2 linked regions of the Sorangium aterium genome follow. The protein of the gene in region 2 interacts with the protein of the main gene of each other region in a pairwise test. Links are inferred from orthologs where the notes say so. Each region holds a gene or a part of one and is shown on either strand. Other genes may lie near its edges.

What was found.
Region 1: the proteins of hpf (region 2) and frr interact in binary tests that used the Escherichia coli proteins (3 or more experiments, as listed by UniProt). The link is inferred for Sorangium aterium from one-to-one orthologs.

The regions. Positions count from the first base shown.
Region 1 is NZ_JAQNDK010000001.1:3,071,395-3,075,335, reverse strand. The notes cover bases 505-3,374. They hold frr (ribosome recycling factor), read left to right. Parts: upstream 505-1,595; coding sequence 1,596-2,153; downstream 2,154-3,374. Other genes in these bases: POL72_RS11270 (Stp1/IreP family PP2C-type Ser/Thr phosphatase), read left to right, coding at 2,715-3,374; POL72_RS11280 (sigma-54-dependent transcriptional regulator), read right to left, coding at 505-1,317. Outside these bases: more of POL72_RS11280, read right to left, coding at 1-504; more of POL72_RS11270, read left to right, coding at 3,375-3,578; POL72_RS11265 (hypothetical protein), read right to left, coding at 3,635-3,941. UniProt on the Escherichia coli protein: Responsible for the release of ribosomes from messenger RNA at the termination of protein biosynthesis. May increase the efficiency of translation by recycling ribosomes from one round of translation to another.
Region 2 is NZ_JAQNDK010000001.1:2,569,827-2,573,830, reverse strand. The notes cover bases 601-3,533. They hold hpf (ribosome hibernation-promoting factor, HPF/YfiA family), read left to right. Parts: upstream 601-1,849; coding sequence 1,850-2,218; downstream 2,219-3,533. Other genes in these bases: hprK (HPr(Ser) kinase/phosphatase), read left to right, coding at 3,152-3,533; POL72_RS09355 (PTS sugar transporter subunit IIA), read left to right, coding at 2,628-3,107; POL72_RS09365 (sigma-70 domain-containing protein), read left to right, coding at 1,215-1,559; POL72_RS09370 (oxygenase MpaB family protein), read right to left, coding at 601-866. In the rest of the region: more of POL72_RS09370, read right to left, coding at 1-600; more of hprK, read left to right, coding at 3,534-4,004.

The DNA.
Region 1 (3,941 bases), 500 kb from region 2 along the record:
GCACGCCGGCGCGGCGGGCTCTTTTCCGGCCGGGTCCGCCTCCGGCTCCGCCGGCGCGGCGGCCCTGGGCGCGCGCGCGGGCGGCTCGGCCGGCTGCGCGCGCGCCGTGAACGCGAGGTGCTCGGGCAGGATCACGTCGCCGCGCGACAGGATGGCGGCGCGCTCGACCACGTTCTCCAGCTCCCGCGTGTTCCCCGGCCACGCGTACGCCGCGAGCTTCGCGATCGCCTCGTCCGAGAGCGCGGTGGCCGCGCGGGCGTTGCGCCGCGCGACCTTGCGCAGGAAGTGCTCGGCGAGGGCGCGGATGTCCTCGCGCCGCTCCCGGAGCGGCGGCAGCCGGAGCGGGAACACCGAGAGCCGGGAGACGAGCTCGGGCAGCACGCCCGCGCGCGCCCAGGCTTCGTCGATGCCGGGCGTGAGCGACAGCACGACGCGCACGTCGACGCGCGTGGTCTCCGTCGACCCGAGCCGCTCGATCTCGCCGTCGGTGAGCACGCGGAGCAGCCTCGCCTGGAGCGAGGGCGTGAGCGGCGCCGGCTCGTCGAGGTAGATCGTCCCCCGGTGGGCGAGCTCGAGCCGGCCTGCGCGCTCGGCGAACGCGCCGTCGAAGGCGCCTCGCCGCCAGCCAAACAGCTCGCGCTCGAGCGTGTCGCCCCGGAACGCGGCGCAGGTCACCTTGACGAACGGCTGCTCTTCCCGCGGGGAGCCCACGTGGATCGCCCGGGCGACGACCTCCTTCTCCGCCCCTTCCTCTCCCTCGATCAGCACGTGCGTCGCCGCCTTCGCCACCTCGCCGATCCGGGCGGCGACCTCGCGCATGGCCTCGCTCTCGCCGGCGATCTCGCCGAAATCGATCGGGTCCCGCTGCTCGCGCTCGAGGTAGCCCGCGTACTGCGCGAGCTGCTCGCGCAGCCGCCGGTTCTCCCGGAGGGTGGCGACCCCCGCGATCGCCTGCCGGAGGATGACGGCGAGCTCCTTCGAGTTCCAGGGCTTCTGGACGTAGCGGTCGACCGCGCCCGAGTTGACCGCGTCGATGAGCACCGTCATGTCCGCGTAGGCGGTGAGCAGCACGCCCGCCGCGTCGGGCCGCCGCTCCTTCGCCTGCTTGAGGAACTCGATACCGCTCATCCCCGGCATTCGCTGGTCCGCCACGATCACCGCAGGATCGAGGCGGTCGAGGAGCGAGAGGGCCTCGTCGCCGCCCAGCGCATAATGGATCTTGAACGACTTCCTGAAGGCGAACCGGAACGCGTCGAGGTTGTCCTGCTCGTCGTCGACGACGAGGACGTCGAAGCTGTTCCAGTCCAGATCGCGCATCGGGTCGCCCTGCCTCCCAGAGTTACTACAGCTCGGCACGATCGCGACAGCGGAGGTGCGTGCTCGACGGGGGTGGGCGGCGCGGCGGCGCCCGGGCGCACGCGGACGCGCGCGCGTCCGCGTGCGCCCGGGCAGGCAGAGGCGAGCGCTCTTCCGACCGCGACGCCGGCGAGGTCGGGCGGATCGATTTCTCCGCCGGCCCGGAAATACGCGGTAAGCTCCGCCCCCGCCCGCGAAGAGGGCGGGCTGGGCGAGCCCCACACGGAGGAAGCCGGATCATGCTCGAGGACGTCATCAAGGAGCTGCGCGACGGGATCGAAAAGGCCATCGAAGCTCTCCGGCGAGACCTGGCGAAGGTGCGCACCGGGCGCGCGAACGCGGCCATGCTCGACGGCATCCGCGTCGACTACTACGGCGTGCCGACGCCGATCGTGCAGATGGCCACGGTGTCCGTGCCGGAGCCGCGGCTCATCAGCGTCAAGCCCTGGGAGAAGAACCAGGTGAAGGCGATCGAGAAGGCGATCCGGGAGAGCGATCTCGGCCTGAATCCCCAGGTGGACGCGGATCTCATCCGACTCCCGATCCCGCCGCTGACGGAGGAGCGGCGCAGGGAGATGGTGAAGCTGACGAAGAAGAACGGAGAGGACTGTAAAGTTGCCATCCGGAAGCACCGCCGGGACGCGAACGAGATGATCGACTCGCTCGAGAAGGACGGCGACGTCAGCGGCGACGAGGCCGACCGGGCCAAGAAGAAGGTCGACGACGTGGTGGCCGAGGGGACGAAGCTGGTCGACACGGTGATCGCCGGCAAGGAAAAGGACATCCTGGACGTGTGAGCGGGCTCTCGGCCGGGCGGGCGTCGGCGACCGACGCCTGGTAGGCCGGAGCCCCGTGCGGCCGCCCCTCCCGCAGCGCGCGATGGGGCCAGGCGCTTCGAGGAGCGCGCGATGCGCGGTGGGCGGCGTCGCCCGCCGGCAGCGCCCTTCGTGTCGTGACGCCGCGCGCGCCGAGCCCGGCCCGGCCTGATGATGCCTCGCAGCCTCGCTGTCCTGCGCTCGCGTGACCCGCGACCGTGCCCGCGCCGGCGCTCGCGTCCGAGCGCCGCGGGGCGAGGCGCGCCCGGGACCAGCCCAGCTCACAATGGGCCGTCCCGTGAAGCAAAGAAGTGAAAAAGAGGCTTGCGGTCCCCCCGGTCGGAGTCGGTAGGATCGGGAAGGTCGGCGAGTGGGCGTGCGAGGGCGTGACAAGAAGGCGCGAGAAGGCTCTGAAGACGCCCATTCGGGTGCGAGAGGCCCTGCTTGACAGGTTTTCGCTAGCGTGAAATGGTTGGTGTTCGAAGCCGAAGGCCCGGAGCCGTCTCAAGGATTCCCGAGGTTATGCGAGCGATCGCTTCAGGAATGACGGACGTTGGTCTCCAACGCGACCACAACGAGGACAGCTACGCCGTCCTGTCGGAGTACGATCTGTTCATCGTCGCGGACGGCATGGGGGGCCACCGCGCGGGGGACGTAGCCAGCAAGCTGGCGACCGAGTCGATCGCGGACTTCTTCCGGTCCACGTCGCGGGAGGACGCCACCTGGCCATTCCACTTCGACACCAGCCTGTCGGAGGAGGAGAACCGGCTCCAGGCGGGCATCCGGGTCGCGAACCGCCAGATCTTCGAGCGCAGCATCCGGTCGCGCGACTGCGCCGGGATGGGCACGACGGTCGTGGGGGCGCTCTTCTCGAAGAAGAAGAACCGGATCTACGTCGGCCACGTCGGCGACAGCCGCGCGTACCGTGTCCGCAAGGGCTCGATCAGCCAGCTGACGCGCGATCACTCGCTGTTCAACGACTACATCATGGCGATGCCCGAGCTCACCGAGGAGCAGCGGGCCGAGCTTCCGCGCAACGTCATCACCCGCGCGCTCGGGATGCACGACAGCGTCTCCGTGGATCTGCTCAGCGATGAGCCGCAGCCCGGCGATGTCTACCTGCTCTGCTCCGACGGCCTGAGCGGGATGCTCTCGGACGACCAGATCCTCCACATCGTGAGCTCGACCGAGGAGGTCCCGGAGATGTGCCGCCGCCTCATCGCCAAGGCGAACGAGAACGGCGGAGAGGACAACATCACGGCGCTCGTGATCCGGATCGACGAGCAGGACGACGCCGAGCTCCCGAACAGCGCGACGATCGGCCCGCCCGCCGACTCGCAGCAGGTCAGCATGGGCGATCGGTCGACGGTCCCCGCGGTGTCGGCCTCGCGCTCCGAGAAGAGCTGACGCGCGGGGCGCGCCCCCCCGCGCGCCGCCTGTCAACAGCTAGCCGCCAGCGCCGTTCAGCCTCCGCAGCTGTCGAAGGCCAGGACGCCCAGCCTGAGCTGGCATATCTCGCCTTCGTTCAGCATCGCCGGGCACTCGAAGCCGACCCAGATCTTGCCCGCGTCGACCCCCTGCTTGCCCGCGAACCAGAACTTACACGGGGCCGCGGTATCGGAGTAGAAGGTCTGGCCCCCCGTCTTCGCCGAGGAGAAGCTGATGCTGCCGGTGGCCGGCGCGTCCTGGGTCGCCGCGGGGGAGATGGCGTCGATCTTGACGTGGATCTCCGCCGCTTCGGCGGGGTTCTTGGCCACCGCCGAGACGGAG
Region 2 (4,004 bases):
CACCGCGCGCCGAGATCCTCGATACGGTAGCCGTCCGGGTACGTGCGGTTCCTCAGCCGAGTGAGCAGGCGCGGCGAGCGCCGGCGCGGCATGGCCCGCAAGAGCGGGCCGCGCGCGCGGAGCGCCGCCTGCACGAGGCCGCGCAGCCCGGGCGGAGGCCGCGGCAGCCCGACGGCGTCGAGCATGCGATCGTCGATCATCGCGTGGAGGACCGGCGCCCCGAGCGGCCATAGCGCTCTCGGCAGCGCCCAGCCCAGCACGAGGTCCCGCGTCGCGACGGCGAGCCTCCGGTTGTCCTCCGAGAACCGCAGGTGCTCCGCCTCGTAATCGAGGTTGAACCGCTCGAACGCCTCGTAGCTCGGCGGGATATCCTTGATGTTCATCAGCCCCCCGACCTGCTTCCAGTAGTGGTACGCCGCGAGCTTCTCCTTTTCGAGCAGCGCGCGCCAGGCGAAGCGCTCGTTCCAGCGGATGGGCTCGAAGATGAACGTCGACAACGTGTACAGGTACTCGTCGTTCGGGATGGCGTAACGCCCGTGCTGCCGGTTCATGCGCCGCAGCGCCGCCCGGCCGCGGTCGCTGTCGTATCCGTTCTCCAGCATCTCGGAGAGGATGAGGACCGTGTCGTCGTAGCGCTTCTGGGTGCGCTGGAGGAGCTCCCCTGTCTGCACCAGGAGCGGTGTGCCCTTGGCGATCCCGAACACACGGAACAGCGCGAGCTCGAGGGCGTGCTGCGTGTCCCAAGAGAAATCATAGCACGTCGAGAGAAATGCAATCTCCTGATGATCCTTGACCGGATCCAGGTTTGCTTCGATATGGTCGCGGATCGCATAACGCGATCGCGATTCGGGAGGGGCCCAGCGCATGGAAGATCTCCTGATGTGTATCCGCCCGATGACGCGTCCATTTCTATCATGCCTCACGCATCCTGGCGGAAACATCGCTGAACAGATGAAGACGTCGGTCGTGGCGAGCGGGGCGAGACGAGGTGAGGTGCGGTTCACCGTGGAGCGCCGTGATCATGAGCCGTGACGCGGCGGCGGGCCCGCGGCGGGCGAGCCGGCTGGCCAGGCTCCGCGCGGCGAGGCCGCGGGGAGGGCCGCGGAGCGCGGCGACGAGACGCTCGATCAGCTCGGTCTCGCGCTCGGCTTTCGGGCCTGCTTTCGCGCGCCCAGGCGCGTGCGCGGCCTGCGCGAAGGTGGCACGCTAGCGCCGTGCCGCCTGTCATCGACGACATGATCCAGGAGCTCCTTACACGCCATAGGTCGACCGGTCGGGTGGACCTCAACGACATCGCCGAAGTCGTCGACCGGCGGGCGGTCTCGTACGAGGAGGTGGAGTACATCATCGACCGGCTGGAGTCGGAGGGCCTCCGCGTCGCCGAGCCGCTCGATCCGGGCGATGTCGAGGTGCTCCGGGCCGTCCTCGCGAGCGCGAGGCGGCTCGCGGCCGAGCTCGGGCGCACACCCACGATCGGCGAGATCGCGCTGGCCTCGGGCCAGGCCCCGCACACGGTGCGCCGGGCGCTGGAACAAGCGGGGCGTGCCAAGGCTTGTTGAGAGGAGGCGCGCTCGCCGCGCAGGACGCAGCGCGGCAAGCCATGGTGACGCGTGGGCACGACCAGGTGCGCGAGAGGTGGCGAGCGGCGCCAAGCCGCGACAATTCCCGGCAAGTCAGGGCAAGGCGCGGCAAGACCCGCAGAAACGGAACGACGCCAAACAAAACGAAAGCGCTGCGCCGTTGAGTGCAGACTGGAGCTCTACATCAGTGTTACTATGGAGATGGAGGGGTGCTCTGTAGCCGTAGTCGATTGTTTCATCTACGCATCAGGGAAGGAAGGCTGGACCCGATGAACATCACGATCACGTTCCGGCATATGGTGGGTACCGACGCCGTGAAGAAGTACGCCCACGAGAAGGTGGCCAAGCTCCAGAAGTTCCTTAGGCAGGCGATGACGGCGCAGGTCACCCTCTCCGTAGAGGGTCTGACGCATGTCGCCGACGTTCGCATCTCCTCCGGCAGTCTAGCCTTCCATGCGACCGAACGGGGTGAGGACATGTACGCGTCGATCGACACGGTCCACGACAAGCTCGAGCGGCAGATCCGCGATGGAAAGGGACACACCATGGCGCGGAAGCGCGGCGCGACGAGCGCCGGCGAGTACGCCGTGGAGGTGGAGCGCGAAGCGGTGGCCTCGGCGGGGCGCACCCGATCGTAAACCACCGGGCGCTCCGCCGAGGCGCGGCGCGCGAACCGGAGCGAGGGCCGCCGCGCCCGCTGGCGCGGCGCGCTCCCGCCCCGTGAGCCGCCGCTCGCGGGCGAGGCGGCGCGCTCCCTCCGCGTGAGCCGCAGCTCTCGCCGCGGCGGCGAAGGGCGCTCGTCTCTATCGGCTCGCCCCCAGCGCACGCACGACCTGCCCGGAGCGCCGCGGCGGTCGCCCAGCGACCGCGGCGCGAAGATCGCTCCCTCCGGGACGCTCGCCGCGATAGCGTCCTTGAGTCGCGTACCCGAGGTCCCCAGGGTACGATGGCCACATCGGCTCGCTTGGCCCTGGCCGAGCGCCGCGCCGACCGTGCCACGTGCGCCGTTCCAGAGCCCTCTCACCTCGCCCGAGCGCCGAAATCAGCATGCAAGTCCGCGACATCTTGACCGCGCACCAGGTATCCGTCGCCAGCGAGCAGGAGGGGGTCGTCCGCTCGAAGGCGGACGCGCTCCGCCGGCTCGCCGCCCTGCTCGCGACAGGACAGCCGGGGGTCAAGGCCGACGACATCGAGCGGGTGCTCGGCGAGCGCGAGCGCCTGCAGTCCACCGGCGTCGGCAGCGGCGTGGCCATCCCCCACGGCGCGATGGAGGGCGTCGATCGGCTGATCGGCGCGGTCCTGATCTGCCCGAAGCCGATCGACTTCGACGCGATCGACGGGGCGCCGGTGTCGATCCTCGTGGCCGTGATCGGGCCGAAGCGCGCTACGGGCGAGCACCTGAAGACGCTGGCGCGCATCTCCCGTCTGCTGCGGGACGAAAGCTTCAGGCGGCGCCTGCTCGGCGCCTCGACCGGGCGCGCGGCGTTCGAGCTCATCGCCGCCGAGGAAGGGAGGTCGGTGTCATGAGCGGCCCGCGCAGCAGCGGACAGGAAGGGGAAGGAGGCGGCCGGATGCCCCCCTCGACCGGCGGAGGGCGCGCGGACCGCCCCGTCATCGCGGTGCGGAGCCTGATGGCCGACGAGGGGCTCGGCATCGATCTCACGCTCATCGCCGGCGCCGCGGGCCTCGATCGGCCCATCATGAACACCCGCATCCAGAAGTCCGGGCTCGCGCTCGTCGGCCACTTCCACGGCATCGTGCCGACGCGGGTGCAGATCCTCGGGCAGACAGAGCTCTCGTTCCTCCACAAGCTCTCCCGCGAAGACCGGCTCCTGTCGCTGCGCGGCTTCTTCGAGCTCGGCCTGTGCTGCGTCATCGTCACGCAGGGCGATCAGCCGTTCGAGGCGAACGGCTCCGGCATCGGGTTCGTCCCTGTGCCTGAGCTCGCGCAGTGCGCCGAGGAGACCGGGACGCCGCTCCTCGTCTCGGCCGTGCGATCGAGCGCCACGATCACCGCGCTGCACGCGCTGCTCGACGATCGCCTGGCGCCGCGACTGCGCCTGCACGGCGTGCTCGTCGACGTCTTCGGCGTGGGCCTCCTTCTCATGGGGTCGAGCGCGATCGGCAAGAGCGAGTGCGCGCTCGATCTCGTGATGCGCGGCCACCGGCTCGTGGCCGACGACGCCGTGGAGTGCGATTACCGTCCTCCCGGCATGGTCTTCGGGGCCCCGGCGGAGCTCCTCCGGTACCACCTCGAGGTGCGTGGCCTCGGCATCCTCAACGTGAAGGACCTCTTCGGCGTCACGTCGATCCGCGAGCGCAAGCGGATCGACGTCGTGGTGAAGCTGGTCGAGTGGTCGAAGGACACCGAGTACGATCGGCTCGGGCTGGACGAGCGGTACCACACCATCCTCGGCGTGAAGA